One region of the Micromonospora halotolerans genome, then DNA from elsewhere that is predicted to be linked to it. Evidence: predicted binding sites of a transcription regulator. Region 1 holds the regulator's gene; each other region holds the start of a gene.

Region 1 (5,922 bases):
GGCCGTGCGGTGGCGCGGGCGTTCGCGAAGGGCGGGGACCGGGTGGCCGTCCACCACCGGGACTCCGCGGAGTTGGCCGAGGCGCTGCGCGCCGAGCTGCCCGGCGACGGGCACGTGGTGGTCCGCGCCGACCTGGCCGACCCGGAGGCCGTGCGGGCCATGGTGGACGAGGCGGCGCGTCGCCTGGGCGGCATCGACGTCCTGGTCAACAACGCCGGCGTCTACGGCCCCCGCGACCTGCCCCACCCGGTCTTCGGGAACACGTACGACCAGTGGCAGGAGCAGTGGCGGCTGGTCCTGGAGACCAACCTGACCGGCGCCGCGAACGTCACCTGGTGCGCCGCCCAGCACATGCGCGAGCGGGGCGGCCGGATCGTGAACGTGTCGTCCCGGGGCGCCTTCCGGGGCGAGCCGGAGCAGCCCGCGTACGGGGCGAGCAAGGCGGGGCTGAACGCGCTCGGTCAGTCGTTGGCGCTGGCCCTGGCCCCGTACGGGATCGCGGTGGCGACGGTCGCGCCGGGCTTCGTGGCGACCGACATGACCACCACCCACCTGAGCGGCGAGCGGGGCGCGGCCATTCGCGCCCAGTCCCCGTTCAACCGGGTGGCCCGCCCCGAGGAGATCGCCGCGGCGGTGCACTGGCTGGCCAGCCCCGAGGCCGAGTGGGCCTCCGGCACCATCGTCGACCTCAACGGCGCCTCCTACCTGCGCACCTGACGCCGGCCGGGCGCGCGTCCGACGGGAGCGCGGGCCCCCCTGCCGCGCTCGCTTTGCTCTGCAGCCACCTACGCAGCGCCACCCTCAGAGAGGTGGTGCGTCGATGGCTGCAGAGCAAAGGCGGATGCGAGAGGTGCCCGGGGTCACCCGCGAGCGCGGAGGACCGGCCGGGCTACCAGCGACCGAGGCGGGTGGACAGCACGCTGAGCGCGGCCACGCCGGCCGTCGACGTGCGCAGCACCGAGGGGCCGAGCCGCACGGCACGGGCGCCGGCTTCGCGGAACGCCGACAGCTCGGTGGGGGCGATGCCGCCCTCGGGGCCGACCACCAGGACGATCTCGCCGGTGTCGGGCAGGGCGCCCGTGGTCAGCCGCTCGTCGGCCTCCTCATGCAGGACGAACGCGGCGGCCGCGCCGGAGATCCGCCGGGCCACCGTGGTGGTGGACTCGTCGGGCGTGCCGGCCACCACCGGCAGCCACGGGCGGCGGGCCTGCTTGGCGGCCTCCCGGGCGGTGGCCGCCCACTTCTCCCGGGCGCGTACGCCCCGCTCGCCGCGCCACTGGGTCACCGAGCGGGACGCCGCCCACGGGACGATCTCGTCCACGCCGACCTCGGTCATCGCCTGCACGGCCAGCTCGCCCCGGTCACCCTTGGCGATGCCCTGCACCACGACCAGCCGGGGGACGGACGCGTCCTCGTACCCGCGGGAGGTGACCCGGAGGTCGAGGGTGCCCTTGCCGACGGCCGTGACCACGGCGCCGGCCGTGCCGCCCCGCCCGTCGGCGAGCAGCAGCTCCTCGCCGACGCGCAGCCGCTGCACGGTGGCCGCGTGGTGCCCCTCGGGGCCGTCCAGCGTCAGCGTGTCACCGGTGGGCAGCGCCTCGACCAGGAACAGCGGCGCCGACACCTCAGGCGTGCCCGTTGAAGGCGTCGCGCATCCGGGAGAAGAAGCCGCCCTGCTTGGTCAGCTCGGCGACCTCCTCGCCGCGGGTCTTGGCGAAGTCGCGCAGCATCCGCTCCTGGTCGGCGTCGAGCTTGGTCGGGGTCCGCACGTCCAGGTGGACGTAGAGGTCGCCCCGGCCGGTGCCGCGCAGGTGCGGTACGCCCCGGGCGCGCAGCCGCAGGGTGCTGCCCGGCTGGGTGCCCGACTTGACGTCGACCGTCTCCTCGCTGTCCAGGGTCTTGATGGTCAGCCGGGTGCCGAGCGCGGCCGCGGTCATCGGCACGGTGACCCGGCAGTGCAGGTCGTCGCCCTTGCGGGAGTAGACGTCGTGCGGCCGCTCGTGGATCTCCACGTAGAGGTCGCCGGCGGTGCCGCCGCCCGGACCGACCTCGCCCTGCTGGGCCAGCCGGATCCGCATGCCGTCCTCGACGCCCGCCGGGATCTTGACGGTGAGCGAGCGCCGGGTGCGCACCCGGCCGTCGCCCGCGCAGGTCGGGCAGGGGTGCGGGATGGTGGTGCCGTAGCCCTGGCAGACCGTGCACGGCCGGGCCGAGACCACCTGGCCGAGGAAGGTCCGCTGCACCGACTGCACCTCGCCCCGGCCGCCGCACGCCTCGCAGGTGGCCAGGTGGGTGCCCGCCGCGGTGCCCGCGCCGGAGCAGGTGGTGCAGAGCACGGCGGTGTCGACGGTGATCGGCGCCTCGACGCCGAACGCCGTCTCGTTCAGGTCCAGCTCCAGCCGCAGGATCGCGTCGGCGCCCGGCCGGGTACGCGGCCGCGGGCCGCGGCTGCCGCCCGCCGCCCCGCCGAAGAAGGCGTCCATGATGTCCTGGAAGCCGACGAACGGGCCGGCGCCGCCCGGACCACCCGGACCCGCGCCCCCGCCGCCCGGGGCGAGCGGGTCGCCACCCAGGTCGACGATCTGCCGTTTCCGATCGTCCGAGAGGACCTCGTACGCGGCGTTGATGTCCTTGAACTTCTCCTGTGCCTCCGGGTCCGGATTGACGTCCGGGTGGAACTGCCGCGCCAGCTTGCGGTAGGCGCGCTTGATCTCGTCGTCGGAGGCGTCCCGGCTCACGCCGAGAATGCCGTAGTAGTCCCTGGCCACTGCGTTCGGTGTCCTCATGTTCGTCTCGCGTTGCGCCGGTCGGCGGCCGGAGCCGGCCGTCGGTCTGACTGGTCAGTTCTGGGCCAGCAACTCGCCCACGTAGCGTGCCACGGCCCTCACCATGGCGATATTGCCGGGGTAGTCCATCCGGGTCGGCCCGAGCACGCCGAGCCCACCGACGATCGTGCTGCCCGGGCCGTACCCGGTGCTGACCACCGAGGCGGCGCGCAGGTTGTCGATCTCGTTCTCGTCGCCGATGAGCACCCGGGTGGTGCTCGGCTCGGTCTCGCCGATCAGCTTGAGCAGCACGACCTCCTCCTCGAGCGCCTCGAGGATCGGGCGCAGCGAGCCCTGGAAGTCGAGCAGGCCGCCCCGGGTCAGGTTGGCCGTGCCGGCCAGCGCGATGCGCTCCTCGTGCCGTTCGACGAGGGTCTCCAGCAGCACGGTGGAGAGCGTGGCCATGGCCGGGCGCAGCTGCGGGGTGGACTCGTCGACGAGGGCCTGCACCAGCGGCGGGGTGTCGGACAGCCGGCTGCCGACGAGCTTTTCGTTGACCAGGCGGCGCAGGTGGGTGACGTCCTCGGCCGGGATCGGGCCGGGCATCTCGACCAGCCGCTGCTCGACCCGGCCGGTGTCAGCGATCATGACGACCATCAGCCGGGTGGTGGAGATCGGCACCAGCTCCAGGTGGCGCACCTTGGAGCGGGCCAGGCTCGGGTACTGCACGACGGCGACCTGCCGGGTGAGCTGGGCCAGCAGCCGGACGGTGCGGTGCACCACGTCGTCCAGGTCGACCGCGCCGACCAGGAAGCGCTCGATCGCCCGGCGCTCGGCCGGGCTGAGCGGCTTGACCCGGGAGAGCCGGTCGACGAACAGCCGGTAGCCGCGGTCGGTGGGCACCCGGCCGGCACTGGTGTGCGGCTGCCGGATGTAGCCCTCCTCCTCCAGCACCGCCATGTCGTTGCGGACGGTCGCCGGGGAGACACCCAGCTGGTGGCGCTCGACCAGGGCCTTGCTGCCGACCGGCTCCTGCGTGGCGACGTAGTCCTCGACGATCGCGCGCAGCACGGCGAGCTTGCGGTCGTCGAGACCCATCTCCCCACCTCCTGACGCACCTCGTCCGCCCCGGCGCGCGGCGTCCGCCGGGCGTCTGGCACTCGACTGTAGCGAGTGCCAGTCTACGTCGGCCGGCCCGCCGACGCGATGATCAGCGACGTACCTCCGGTGGGGCCCGCGGCACACCGGACCCGCCAGGGCCGAACAGCCGGACATCCCGGGCGATGTCGCTCTGGTGCGCCCTTGCCTCCGGGACCTACCGTGACGTCCATGACTGAACCTCCTCGCCCTCCCGGAGCGGGGGACTCCGGCGCACCGCCGCCGGAGCCGACCCCCCCGTCGGCACCGTACGGCTCGTCGCCGGCCGGCGAACCACCCACCGCACCACTGTCCGGGGCACCGGCGGGGGGCGGCTATCCCCCGCCCGGTGGCTATGCCCCGCCTCCCGGCGGACAGCCGCCGTCGGGCGGCTACCCACCCCCCGGCGGCTATCCCCCGCCGGGTGGCGGCTACCCGGGCGGCGGCTCCTACGGGCCGCCCGCCGGCTACGCCAACAACGACGACAAGACGTGGGCCCTGGTCGCGCACTTCGGCGGGGCGGCCGGGATGTTCGTCGGTGGCGGCGTGCTCGGCTGGGTGGCCCCGCTGGTCGCCCTGCTCGCCCGCGGCAACCAGTCGCCGACCGTCCGCGCGCACGCGATCGCCGCGCTGAACTTCCAGCTCATCTGGTCGATCATCGCGGTGGTCGGCTGGATTCTCGCCTGCATCCTGATCGGTTTCGTGATCGCTCTCGGCGCGATGATCATCGGCATCATCTTCGGCATCCTGGCCGGGGTGAAGGCCAACGAGGGCCAGCTCTACCGCTACCCGATGTCGGCCAGCCTGATCAAGTGACCCGCCCTCCGGCCGGTTCCCCTTTCCGGGGGCCGGCCGGTCCGGTCAGGGCAGCAGGTCGCGGACGACCGCGTCGGCCAGCAGCCGGCCGCGCAGGGTGAGCACCGCCTGCCCGGCGGCGTACGCGCCGGCGTCCAGCAGGCCGCCGGCCCGGGCCCGCTCGGCGCCCGCCCGGCCCGCCTCGTCGAGCCCGGACAGGGGCAGCCCGTCGGCGAGCCGCAGCCGCAGCATCACGTCCTCCATGTGCGCCTCGTCCGGCGTGAGCACCTCCCGGGCCAGGCCGGGCGACTCCCCGGCGGCCAGCCGCTGGGCGTACGCCGTCGGGTGCTTGACGTTCCACCAGCGCACCCCGCCGACGTGGCTGTGCGCCCCCGGGCCGAGGCCCCACCAGTCGGCGCCGGTCCAGTAGAGCAGGTTGTGCCGGCACCGGGCCGCCTCGGAGCGGGCCCAGTTGGAGACCTCGTACCAGGAGAAGCCGGCCGCCGCGAGGGCCGCCTCCGCGGCCAGGTAGCGGTCCGCCGCCACGTCGTCACTGGGGTACGGCAGCTCGCCGCGGCGCATCCGCGCGGCCAACCGGGTGCCGTCCTCCACGATGAGGGCGTACGCGCTGACGTGGTCCACCCCCGCCGCGACCACCTGGTCCAGCGAGGCGGCGAAGTCCTCGGCCGACTCCCCCGGCGTGCCGTAGATCAGGTCCAGGTTCACGTGCTCGAACCCGGCGTCCCGCGCCTCCAGCGCCGCGGCGGTGGCACGGCCGGCGCTGTGCTGCCGGTCGAGGATCGCCAGCACCCCGGGCGCCGCGGACTGCATGCCCAGCGAGATCCGGGTGTAGCCGGCGGCCCGCAGCGTCTTGAGCGACTCCGGGGTGACCGTCTCGGGGTTGGCCTCGGTGGTCACCTCGGCGTCGGCCGCCAGCCCCCAGGTGCGGTCGATGCCGTCGAGGATCCGGGCCAGGTCGTCGGCGGGCAGCAGGGTGGGGGTGCCGCCGCCGACGAAGACGGTGTCCACCCGGGGCGGCGGGGTGTCGCCCAGCACCCGGCCGGCGAGAGCCAGCTCGGCCAGCACGGTGTCGGCGTACGTCTCGCGGCTGCCACCGCCGCCGAGCTCGGCGGCCGTGTAGGTGTTGAAGTCGCAGTAGCCGCACCGGCTGGCGCAGAACGGGACGTGCACGTACACGCCGAAGCCGCGCGCGCCGACGGAGCGG
Region 2 (5,922 bases), 590 kb from region 1:
TGAGGTCGCCGCCCACCTCGTTGGAGACGCAGGCCAGGGTGACGTAGCGCTCGACCATCGGCCGGGCGAGCAGCTCGTCGAAGCTCAGCTCGATCGGTTTGCGCACCCGGCCGTGGATGCGCAGCCGCCAGGTGGCCGGGTCGACCTGCGGCACCACCAGGGCGGTGTCGATCCGGTAGAACTCCCGGTTCGGGGTGACGAAGGGGGCGAGCCGGCTCACCGACAGGTCGGCGCCGGCCGGCACCGGCGGGGCGGGCGCCGCCGGGGCGGGCAGCCGCACCGCCTCGCGGGCCGCCGAGACGCCCCGCCGCCCGGCCAGCCAGTGCCCGCCGAGCCCGGCGACCGCCGCCGTGCCGGCGAGCAGGCCGACACCGCGCAGGAACCGGCGGCGCGACTCCTGGTCGCCGCCGTCGAGCGGTTCCCACCCGGCCGGAGTCTCGTCCCGTGCGAGCGCGGCCACGGCCGGCGGCGGGGCGGGCGCGGACGGCGCGACCGTGGACGGCGTGGTCCCGTCCGGCTCCGGCGTGGCCGGCGCCGTCCGCGGCCCGGCGTCCGCTCCCAGCGGACCCGCCACGAAGGCCCAGAGCGTCAGCGCCCCCAGCAGGCCGCCGACCAGGGAGGGCAGCGCGTCGAAGGCGTCCGCGCCGGCCCGGGTCACCGCGGCGGCCACCCCGAGGGCGGCGAACGCCGCGATGCCGGCCAGGCCGATCCGGAGCCGCCGGGCCGCCAGCACGCCGACCAGCGCCGCGATCGCCGCCAGCAGCACCGCCGTGCCGACCAGGAGAGCGATCTTGTCGTACCGGCCGAAGACCGCGATGGCGAACTGCTTGAGCGGCTCCGGCACGACGTCGACGACCAGCCCGCCGACCGCGATGATCGGGGCGGACCGGGGGCCGGTGAGGACGGCCACCGGTTCGGCCACGCCGATCGCGACGGCCGCGGCCGTGACCCCGGCCAGCGCGGCCTGACCGCGCGACATGTTGCTCACGGCGACCAGTGTCGTCGGTCGGAGCGGCCGACCGCCAACCTCGTCAGCGTTCCGTAAGCAGATACGGGTCAGGGCACACCGCCGGCCGGCGGTGTGCCCTGACGTCAGGCCGTACGGCTCGGGATCAGAAGCCCGGGCCGTGCTGGTGGCCGTGCCCGTGGCCGTGGCCGTGACCGGCGTCGCCCGGCTCGGCCTTCTCCGGCTTCTCCACCACGAGGCTCTCGGTGGTGAGCAGCAGGCCGGCGATCGACGCGGCGTTGGTGACCGCGTTGCGGGTCACCTTCACCGGGTCGAGGATGCCGGACTTGACCAGGTCGACGTACTCGCCGGTGGCGGCGTCGAGGCCGTTGCCCCACTCCTTGGCGGCGACCTTCTGCACCACCACGTAGCCGTCGTGGCCGGCGTTCTGGGCGATCCAGCGCAGCGGCTCGACCAGCGCCTTGCGCACGATCGAGACGCCGACCTTCTCGTCACCGGTGAAGCCCAGGTCGTCGTCGAGCACCGGCAGGATCTGGACCAGGGCGGCGCCGCCACCCGGGACCGTGCCCTCCTCGACCGCGGCCTTGGTCGCGGCGATGGCGTCCTCGATGCGGTGCTTGCGCTCCTTCATCTCGACCTCGGTGGCCGCGCCGACCTTGATCACCGCGATGCCGCCGGAGAGCTTCGCCAGCCGCTCGGCCAGCTTCTCCCGGTCCCACTCGGAGTCCGAGGCCTCGATCTCCTTGCGGATCTGGGCGACCCGGTCGGCGACCTCGGCGGCCTGGCCGCCACCGTCGACGACGGTGGTGTTCTCCTTGTCGACCACGACGCGCCGGGCGGTGCCGAGCACCTCCAGGCCGACCTGGTCGAGCTTGTAGCCCAGCTCCGGGGCGACCAGCTCGGCGCCGGTCAGGATCGCCATGTCCTGGAGCATCGCCTTGCGGCGGTCACCGAAGCCGGGGGCCTTCACGGCGCAGACCTTGATGGTCTTGCGGATCGCGTTGACCACCAGCGTGGACAGGGCCTGGCCCTCGACGTCCTCGGCGATGATGAGCAGCGGCTTGCTGTTCTGGAGGACCTTCTCCAGCAGCGGCAGCAGCTCCTCGATCGCCGAGATCTTCTGCGTGGTGATCAGGATGTACGGGTCCTCGAGGACCGCCTCCTGCCCCTCCACGTCGGTCACGAAGTTCGGCGAGATGAAGCCCTTGTCGAACTGGAGGCCCTCGGTGACCTCCAGCTCGGTGGTGAGGGCGGAGCCCTCCTCGACGGTGATGACACCGTCGCGGCCGACCCGCTCCATCGCCTCGGCGATCAGCTCGCCGATCGTGGCGTCCTGCGCGGAGATCGTCGCGACGTGCGCGATCGACTCCTTGTCGGCCACCTCGACGGCCCGGCCGAGCAGCGCCTCGGAGACCTTGGCGGCCGCCGCGTCGACGCCCCGCTTGAGGCCGATCGGGTTGGTGCCGGCGGCCACGTTCCGCAGGCCCTCGCGAACCATGGCCTGGGCCAGCACGGTCGCGGTGGTGGTCCCGTCGCCGGCGACGTCGTTGGTCTTGGTCGCCACCTCCTTGACCAGCTGCGCGCCGAGGTTCTCGTACGGGTTGGTGAGCTCGATCTCCTTGGCGATGGTCACGCCGTCGTTGGTGATCGTGGGCGCACCGAACTTCTTGTCCAGGACGACGTTGCGCCCGCGCGGGCCGAGAGTGACCTTGACCGCGTCCGCGAGGGCGTTGACACCGTGCTCCAGCAGGTGCCGGGCGTCGTCCGAGAAACTCAGGATCTTCGCCATCTGTATCCCTTCGAAGCGACGCTGCCCCGGCCCGGCGAGCCGGACCGGGGCAACGACACTGATCGGTTGCTTACTTCTCGATGACCGCGAGGACGTCGCGGGCGGAGAGCACCAGGTACTCCTCGCCGGCGTACTTGACCTCGGTGCCGCCGTACTTCGAGTAGAGGACGGTGTCGCCGACCTTGACGTCGATCGGCACGCGGTTGCCCTTGTCGTCGATCCGGCCCGGGCCGACAGCGAGGACGGTGCCCTCCTGCGGCTTCTCCTTGGCGGTGTCGGGGATCACGATGCCCGAGGCGGTGGTGGTCTCGGCCTCGTTCGCCTGGACCACGATGCGGTCCTCGAGCGGCTTGATCGCAACCTTGGTCGCGGTAGTCACGGGCATACCCTCCTGGGGTACTTGGTGTCGTTGCCGGTCGGCACGCCGACCGGCGTCAATCTGCCACATGCCACCGGGCGGGGCCGTCGTCGCGGGTGCCGGTCCGCCTGGCGCTCAACCCCCGGACACCAGGGCCCGGGCGTTGGCACCCTCAGGGTGAGAGTGCTAATCGCAGGTTATTCCTCGGCTAGCACTCCGTCAAGGAGAGTGCCAACGAGCCGCGCCTCGTGTCGCCGGCCTCGGGCCGTACCGGGGTCGACGACGGCGCGCGCCAGGGGTCCGGGCCGGCCGCCTGCACGGAGCCGGGAGAATGCCCGGGTGGACCTGGAACAGTTCGCCGCCCTGCGTACCCCCGAGGGGTCGGCCGCGCTCGCCGCGGCGGCGCGGGTGGCCGGCGGCGACCCGCTGACGGCGGCGGCGGCGCTCCGCACCGCCGGGGTGCCGGCCGGCCTCGCGGCGGCGGCGCTGACCCAGGCCGAGCTGCGCCGGCGCGCGGTGGGCAAGTTCGGCCCGGCGGCGCACGGCATGTTCCTCACCCGGGCGGGCCTGGAGCAGGCCACCCGGGGTGTCGTGGCGCGGCGCCGGGCGGAACGCCTGCGCGCCGCGGGCGTCGCCACGCTGGCCGACCTGGGGTGCGGCCTCGGTGCGGACGCGCTCGCCGCGGCCCGCGCCGGCATCCGGGTGTACGGCGTGGAGGCCGATCCGGTGACCGCCGCGATGGCCGCCGCGAACGCCGAGGCGGCCGGGCCGGCCGACCGGTTCACCGTGGAATGTGGTGATGCCACGGCGTTCGACGTGCGCCGGGTCGACGGGGTCTTCTGCGACCCGGCCCGCCGGAAGGCCGGCACCGGCCGGCGGATCTTCGACCCGAACGCCTACTCGCCGCCCTGGGACTTCGTCACCGGGCTGGCCGAGCGGGTGCCGCGCACGGTGGTGAAGGTGGCCCCGGGGTTGGACCACGCGCTGATCCCGGCGGGCGCCGAGGCGGAGTGGGTGAGCGTCGACGGCGACCTGGTCGAGGCGGCGCTCTGGTGCGGCGCGCTGGCCGGGGTGCCCCGCCGCGCCACCGTGCTCCGGGAGAGGGAGGGACAGCTCAACGCCCAGCAGCTCACCGGCGGCGGCGACGCCGAGGCGCCGGTGGACCGGCCCCGCCGCTTCCTGTACGACCCGGACCCGGCGGTGGTGCGCGCGCACCTGGTCGCCGAGCTGGCCGGCGACCTCGACGCGACGCTGGCCGACCCGAGCATCGCCTACCTGTACGGCGACGAGGCCCGGCCGACGCCGTTCGCCCGCTGCCTGGAGGTCACCGACGTCCTGCCGTTCTCGCTGAAGCGGCTGCGCGCCCTGCTCCGGGAGCGCCGGGTCGGCCGGGTGGAGATCCTCAAGCGCGGCTCCGCGCTGGAGCCGGAGAAGCTGCGCCGGGATCTGAAGCTGGCCGGCGACGCGGCGGCCAGCTTGGTGCTGACCCGGGTGGCCGGCGCGCCGACCGTGCTGCTCTGCCGCCCGGCGCTCGGCTGAGCGGACCTCGCGGCGGGGTCAGGAGGCTTCGCGGACGCGCAGGTCGGCCAGCCACACCTCGGCCAGGTCGCTGAGCGCGATGTCGAGGACCTCGCTGAGGCAGACCACGGTGCCGAACGCGGGTGCCGGAAGCCGGCCCACCTCGATCTTGCGCAGCGTCTCCGGCGAGATGCCGGCCGCCAGGGCCACCTCGACGAGGCTGCGGCCACCTCGCGCGACCCGGAGCGCCGCCCCGAGACGTTGCCCCGCGGCGATCTGTTCCGGCGTGAGCGGTGGGCGAACCATGTCAGCAGGATATCCGTCTTCTCGGATCGGCGAAGCCGACGCGGCGGGCGCCCCGGCCGGGGTGGTATAAATATACCGCACGGGAGGAAGGGTTGATCGTGATCGAACTGAAGTCGGCCGAGGAGATCGACCGGATGGCCGCGACCGGCCAGTTCGTCGGCGAGCTGCTGGCGGAGCTGCGCGAGGTCGCCGCCGTCGGGGTCAACCTGATGGACCTCGAGCACCATGCCCGCCGCCGGATCCGGGAACGTGGCGCGGAGTCCTGCTACTGGGACTACTCGCCGTCGTTCGGCCGCGGCCCGTTCCGCAACGTCCTGTGCCTCTCGGTCAACGACGCCGTGCTGCACGGCCTGCCGCACCCCTACGTCCTGCGCGACGGTGACCTGCTGAGCATCGACATGGCGCTCGGGATCGACGGCTGGGTCGCCGACTCCGCACTGTCCGTCGTGGTCGGCACCCCCGCGCCAGACGACCTGAAGCTGATCGAGGCCACCGAGGTCGCGCTGGAGGCCGGAATCGACGCCGCGCGGGTCGGCAGTCAGCTCGGCGACGTCTCCGCCGCCATCGGCGAGGTGGCCCGCCGCTACGGGTACCAGGTGAACAACGAGTTCGGCGGGCACGGCATCGGCCGCACCATGCACGAGGCCCCACACGTGCCCAACAGCGGCCGCCCCGGCCGGGGCATGCGGCTGAGGCCCGGCCTGACGATCGCGATCGAACCGTGGCTCTGCCGGGGCACCGACAAGATCAGGTTCGACGGGGACGGGTGGACGATCCGGTCAGCCGACGGCTCGCGCGCCGCCCACTCCGAGCACACCGTCGCGATCACCGAGGCCGGCCCCCGGGTGCTGACCCGTCGGCCCGGGCACGACACGAGACCGGGCAACCGCAGCGGGCAGTCGGCCGCGTCGGCCTGACGAGCGCCCCTTCGGCGCGGCGCACGGCCGGAGCAAGCCGGTCTCTTCCCGGCCGGCGGTTTTCGGC
Region 3 (5,922 bases), 940 kb from region 1:
GGCGCTCATGTGGTCGGCCAACCCGGCGCTGGTCGGCGACCTGAACCGCACCCGGCGCATCCTGGCCGAGACGGCCACGCCGGCCGGGGCACCCGCCGACGCGCCCTGCGGCGGCACCCGGAACCTCGTCGGCGCGGGCCTGGTCGACGCGTACGCGGCGGTTCGCGCCGCGCGGGCCGCAGACCTCGGTTAACAACCCTGTCCATTGGCCGGCGGATGACCTAGGGTCGCGTCCATGGACGTGGAGATCATCGAGCTGGGGCCCGACCGCCTGGCCGAGGTCGTCGACCTCTGCCGGCGCGCCCTGGACCTGCCGGAGGACGCCGCCGAGGCGCCGGCGATCGTGGCCACCCTCGCCGACCGCGCGGCGGCAGACCGTCCGGTGCTGCGGCTCGGCGCGGTCCGCGGCGGCACGCTGGTCGGGGTGCTGGTCGGCTCGCTGTCCGCGCGGGATCCGCAGGTCGGTCACGTCGACCTCGTGGCGGTGGCGCCGGAGGAGCGCCGCCAGGGGATCGGTGGGTCGTTGCTGGCCGAGGCGGAGGCCCGGCTCGGCGGGCTCGGCGCGGCCGAGCTGCTGCTGGCCGGGAACCCGCCGCAGTACGCCTGGCCCGGCATCGACGTGCGCTACACGCCGGCGGTGTGCGCCGCGCTGCGGCTCGGCTACCGGCAGGACCGGACGGCCTGGAACATGACGGCCGACCTGGGCGAGGGCTCGGCGGCGCTGCGCTCCACCGAGGCCGCCGAGCAACGGCTGGCCGGGCGCGGCGTGACGGTACGCCGGGCCGAGCCGGCCGACCTGCCGGCGCTGGCCGGGTTCGCCCGCGCGACCTTCGGCGGCGCCTGGGACGGCGAGCTGGCCGGCTCGGTCGGACGGCCGGACGCGGGCGCGCACCTGGCCGAGCGCGACGGTGAGATCCTCGGCTTCGCCGCGTACGGGTCGTCGCGGCCGAGCTGGTTCGGGCCGATGGGGACCGCCCCGGCGGCCGAGGGTTCGGGGATCGGCGGGGTGCTGCTGCGCCGCTGCCTGCGCGACCAGGCGGCGGCCGGGGTCGAGGCGGCGCAGATCGGCTGGGTGGGCCCGGTGCCGTTCTACTCGGGGGCGGCGGGCGCGCGGATCGAGCGGGTGTTCTTCCTGTACCGGAAGGCATTGAACGGACAGAAGTAACTAAAGTTACATAGACGGCAATAACGCCGTTCGGCCTCCTCGGCCATCGACCGGCCCCTACGGTCGGGGATTAGAGGAGGCGGGCATGACCACGGACGACGAACGGACCGACGACCAGCCGGCGAGCTGGCGACCGGTCGGCGAGCTTCCCGGCCAGCTGCCGTTCGACCGGCTCGACTTCGGCGACGCCGAGCAACTCGCGGAGATGACCGGGGCGGACGGACCCTCCGCCGAGGAACCACTGCAACCGGTGGACGAACCGATCCGGCTCACACCGCCCTACGACCGGGCGCACAAGCGACGCAACCAACGACCACTGCCGACCTGAGACAGACGCAAAGGGGCGGACCGCTGACGCGGCCCGCCCCTTTCGGCGTGCTGGGTGAAGCTGGACTCAGAAGTCCATCTCCCCGCCACCCGGGCCAGCCGGGGCGGCCGGGGTCTTCTCCGGCTTGTCCGCCACGACGGCCTCGGTGGTGAGGAACAGCGCGGCGATCGAGGCGGCGTTCTGCAGCGCGGAACGCGTCACCTTGGCCGGGTCGATGATGCCCGCGGCCAGCAGGTCCACGTACTCGCCGGTCGCGGCGTTGAGGCCGTGACCCGGGTCGAGGTTGCGGACCCGCTCGACGACGACGCCACCCTCGAGGCCGGCGTTGACGGCGATCTGCCGCAGCGGGGCGTCCAGCGCGATCTTGACGATCTGCGCGCCGGTCGCCTCGTCGCCGGCCAGGTCCAGCTTGTCGAAGGCGGTCTTGCCGGCCTGCACCAGCGCGACGCCACCACCCGGGACGATGCCCTCCTCGACGGCGGCCTTCGCGTTGCGGACGGCGTCCTCGATGCGGTGCTTGCGCTCCTTCAGCTCGACCTCGGTGGCCGCGCCGACCTTGATCACCGCAACACCGCCGGCCAGCTTGGCCAGGCGCTCCTGCAGCTTCTCGCGGTCGTAGTCGGAGTCGCTCTTCTCGATCTCGGCCCGGATCTGGTTGACCCGGCCCTGGATCTGGTCGGCGTCGCCGGCACCGTCGACGATGGTGGTCTCGTCCTTGGTCACCACGACCTTGCGGGCGCGGCCCAGCATGTCGAGGCTGACGGCGTCGAGCTTGAGGCCGACCTCCTCGCTGATGACCTGACCACCGGTGAGGATGGCGATGTCGGCCAGCATGGCCTTGCGGCGGTCACCGAAGCCCGGCGCCTTGACGGCGACCGACTTGAAGGTGCCGCGGACCTTGTTGACCACCAGGGTCGCCAGGGCCTCGCCCTCGATGTCCTCGGAGATGATCAGCAGCGGCTTGCCCGACTGCATGACCTTCTCCAGGATCGGGAGCAGGTCCTTCACCGACGAGATCTTGCTGTTGACGATCAGGAGGTACGGGTCGTCGAAGACGGCCTCCATACGCTCCGGGTCGGTCATGAAGTAGGCGGAGATGTAGCCCTTGTCGAAGCGCATGCCCTCGGTGAGCTCGAGCTCGAGGCCGAAGGTGTTGCTCTCCTCGACGGTGATGACGCCTTCCTTGCCCACCTTGTCCATCGCCTCGGCGATGATCTCACCGACGCTGGGGTCAGCGGCGGAGATGGAGGCGGTGGAGGCGATCTGCTCCTTGGTCTCCACGTCCTTGGCGAGCTTCAGCAGCTCCTCCGAGACGTTGGCCACGGCGGCCTCGATGCCCCGCTTCAGGGCCATCGGGTTGGCGCCGGCGGCCACGTTGCGCAGACCCTCACGGACCAGGGCCTGGGCCAGGACGGTCGCCGTCGTCGTGCCGTCACCGGCCACGTCGTCGGTCTTCTTCGCGACCTCCTTGACCAGCTCGGCGCCGATCTTCTCGTAGGGGTCCTCGAGCTCGATCTCCTTGGCGATGCTCACACCATCGTTGGTGATGGTGGGGGCACCCCACTTCTTCTCGAGCACGACGTTGCGGCCCTTGGGGCCGAGCGTCACCTTCACGGCGTCGGCGAGCTGGTTCATGCCCCGCTCGAGGCCGCGGCGCGCCTCTTCGTCGAACGCGATCATCTTGGCCATACGGCGTTGTCCTCCTGGACACTCACGGGCCACCCGAGGGTTCCCCGGATGGGCCGTCTGGTGTACGCACCTTGGGACGTCGCCACCTGGCGACGACGACGTCTCCTCGGTCGGGCCGGACAGCCCGCGACGACCGGCCCGTGCCGCTCCGGCGCCATTTCGACACCGGCACGGCCGTGGCCCTACCGCCCCGACCATTGGCACTCACCGTACGCGAGTGCCAATGACCTGTTTAGCACTCTCCCTAGCCGAGTGCAAGCACGCTGCCCCCGCTCAGCCGAGTTCCGCGGCCAGCCGGGCGGCGTTCACCGGGCCTTCGTGGGCCCGCTGTTCGGCGTACGTGGCGACCAGCCCGACGAGCTGCGCCAGGTAGGCCGGTGTCGCCAGCACCGCGCCGAGCACGGCCAGCGCCACGGCGCCCACGGCGGTGCCCGGGGCGGCCAGCGGGTCCACCCCGAAGGCGAGCTGGTTGACCAGCCCGAGCACCCCGTCCAGCACCGTGGCGGCGATCAGCGCGCAGATGACCAGCGCCACCCGGCCCAGCACCATGCCGAACCGCTGATGGAACATCCGCCAGGCCCGGCCGATGGGCTCCTGGCGCTCGAACAGGTAGATCGGCCCGAACAGGGCGAACGCGAACGCCGCGTAGAGGCCGGGCAGCAGGCAGAAGCAGGTGCCGACCGTGATCAGCAGCGAGGTCACGATGGTCCAGCCCCAGAGGCCGAGGGCGCGCCGCAGCCCGTAGCGGAGCGCCGCGCCGACCCCGACCGGCTCCCCGGCCGCCTGGCGGGCGACCACCCAGGTGCCGGCGGCCCAGCCGGCGCTCTGCAGCGGGCCGAAGATCAGGGCGGCCAGGAGCACCGCGCCGTAGAAGGCGAACACGTGCTCGAAGTAGCCGCTGGGCAGCACCGGGGTGCCGTCCGCGCCGGTGACCGGCTGCTCGGTCGGGGCGAGGGCGAGCGAGATGACCGCGATCACCGTCGCCGGGACGGTCTGGGTGAGCAACATGATCGGCAGGAGCTGCCGCCAGCCGCGCCGCAGCGCACCACCGCACCGGCTGAACCAGCCGCCGACGCCCGCGTGCGGCGGGGTGACCAGCGGATCCTGCGGGTCGAGACCCGGGTGCCAGCCATAGGGTTGGCCGGGCAGCGGGTAGCCGGGGTAGGCCGCGCCGGGCATCGGCGCGCCACCGGCCGGCCAGGCCCAGCCCTGCGGCGGCCCGGCCGGGTGCGGGTCCCAGGGCTGCGGCCCGCCGGATCCGGGCTGACCGGGGGCGGCGAACCCGCCCCACGCCGCAGGCCCCGGCTGGCCGGGGACGGCGGGCGCCGCGGGGTTGCCGGCCGCACCGGGGGCCGGCACGGCGGTCCCGTCGGGCGCAGCGGGCCGGACGGGTTGCGTCGGCACGGCGGGGTCGGCCGGGACGGCGGGCCGGCCCGGATCGGTCGGGGTGGGCGACCCTGGCTCGGCGGAACCCGACGGGGGCAGGTCGGACATGAACCCTCCTCAGCAGCGGCGGCTGGAACGGCTCATGATCTTCCACGGCGCGGGCCTGCGCCGCAGCCCCCTCGTCGGGGTGACGCGGCCGCCGATCGGGCGGCGGCCACGGAGGATCAGGCGATGACGCGGACCCGCTCGGCCTGCGGCCCCTTCTGGCCCTGGGCGATCTCGAACTCGACCCGCTGGCCGTCGTCCAACGCCTTGTAGCCGTCCATCTCGATCGCGGAGAAGTGGACGAAGACGTCCTGCCCGCCGTCGACGGCGATGAAGCCGTAGCCCTTTTCGGAGTTGAACCACTTCACGGTGCCCTGTGCCACGGTGCACTTCCTCACTCTGCGCGGCGTTCCACGACCCCGGAAACCGGCGGACCGGCACCGGCGAGCCACCGGTTCGGCGATCGGCGACGGCCGCTGAATCGGGTGACCGAAATCGCACGCTACACGAGGCGTGACGACCGCGCACGACCACAAATCGGGCATATTCCGGGCGCGGTCCGGGCCCCGGCCGGGCGCGGGTGACAGCCCTTCCGGTATGCATGCGACATGACCAGCGCGCCCACCACGACCACCACCGTCCGCCGGGTCCGCCCGGCCGACGCCGCCCGGATGCGGGCGCTCCGGCTGGAGATGCTGGCCGACTCCCCGCTGGCGTTCCTGGAGACCGTGGCCGAGGCCGCCGCCCGGCCGCACGCCGAGTACGCGGCCCGGATCGCCGCGGTCTCGCAGGGAGAGCACAACGCCCAGTTCGTGGCCGACCCGGGCGGCCGGCTGGTCGGCCACGCCGGCGGCACGGTCGCTCCGGACGAGCCGGGGCTGACCGTCATCTACGCCGTCTACGTCACGCCGTTCTGGCGGGGCAGCGGGCTGCTCGGCGCGCTGGTGGACGAGGTGGCCGCCTGGTCCCGGGCGTGCGGCCGGCCCGAGCTCATGCTGGAGGTGGTGGTCGGCAACGGCCGCGCCTGCCGGGCGTACGAGAAGCTGGGCTTCGTGGACACCGGCGTGCGCGTCCCGCACCCGAGGATCCCGACGCTCCACGAACTCCAGATGCGCCGCCCGGCCTGACGCCGGGGTGTTAAGAGGGGCCCCCTGCTCTACCGGAGGCGTTAACAGGGGACCCCTCCTTGCCTCTCAGACGTGGCGGCGGCTCTGGACGATGCGGAAGCGGTTCGCCACGTACGCGCCGTCGGTCAGCGCCGAGTTCGCCGCCGGGTTCGCGCCCGAGCCGTGGAAGTCGGAGAACGCCG

Evidence for each region. Region 1 encodes HrcA, which represses chaperone genes, less so after heat shock. Its sites were predicted from a motif close to GGTTNGCACNCTCNNNNNGAGNGTGCNAACC; they were not measured.
Region 2: the regulator HrcA is predicted to act here: its motif matches at 3,276-3,306, upstream of groES (co-chaperone GroES).
Region 3: the regulator HrcA is predicted to act here: its motif matches at 3,378-3,408, upstream of groL (chaperonin GroEL).

What each region holds. Positions count from the first base shown of each region.
Region 1 covers NZ_CP134876.1:3,882,810-3,888,731, reverse strand. Annotated here, with positions in the region: gene RMN56_RS18515 (SDR family NAD(P)-dependent oxidoreductase) at 1-717, shown strand, start outside; gene RMN56_RS18510 (16S rRNA (uracil(1498)-N(3))-methyltransferase) at 890-1,624, opposite strand; gene dnaJ (molecular chaperone DnaJ) at 1,626-2,768, opposite strand; gene hrcA (heat-inducible transcriptional repressor HrcA) at 2,841-3,863, opposite strand; gene RMN56_RS18495 (DUF4870 domain-containing protein) at 4,095-4,718, shown strand; gene hemW (radical SAM family heme chaperone HemW) at 4,764-5,922, opposite strand, start outside.
Region 2 covers NZ_CP134876.1:3,288,082-3,294,003, reverse strand. Annotated here, with positions in the region: gene RMN56_RS15750 (molybdopterin-dependent oxidoreductase) at 1-979, opposite strand, end outside; gene groL (chaperonin GroEL) at 1,113-2,756, opposite strand; gene groES (co-chaperone GroES) at 2,827-3,135, opposite strand; gene RMN56_RS15735 (THUMP-like domain-containing protein) at 3,454-4,653, shown strand; gene RMN56_RS15730 (helix-turn-helix domain-containing protein) at 4,672-4,938, opposite strand; gene map (type I methionyl aminopeptidase) at 5,037-5,855, shown strand.
Region 3 covers NZ_CP134876.1:2,941,480-2,947,401, reverse strand. Annotated here, with positions in the region: gene RMN56_RS14035 (S8 family serine peptidase) at 1-193, shown strand, start outside; gene RMN56_RS14030 (GNAT family N-acetyltransferase) at 236-1,165, shown strand; gene RMN56_RS14025 (hypothetical protein) at 1,251-1,493, shown strand; gene groL (chaperonin GroEL) at 1,560-3,182, opposite strand; gene RMN56_RS14015 (hypothetical protein) at 3,456-4,676, opposite strand; gene RMN56_RS14010 (cold-shock protein) at 4,793-4,996, opposite strand; gene RMN56_RS14005 (GNAT family N-acetyltransferase) at 5,222-5,740, shown strand; gene paaN (phenylacetic acid degradation protein PaaN) at 5,807-5,922, opposite strand, start outside.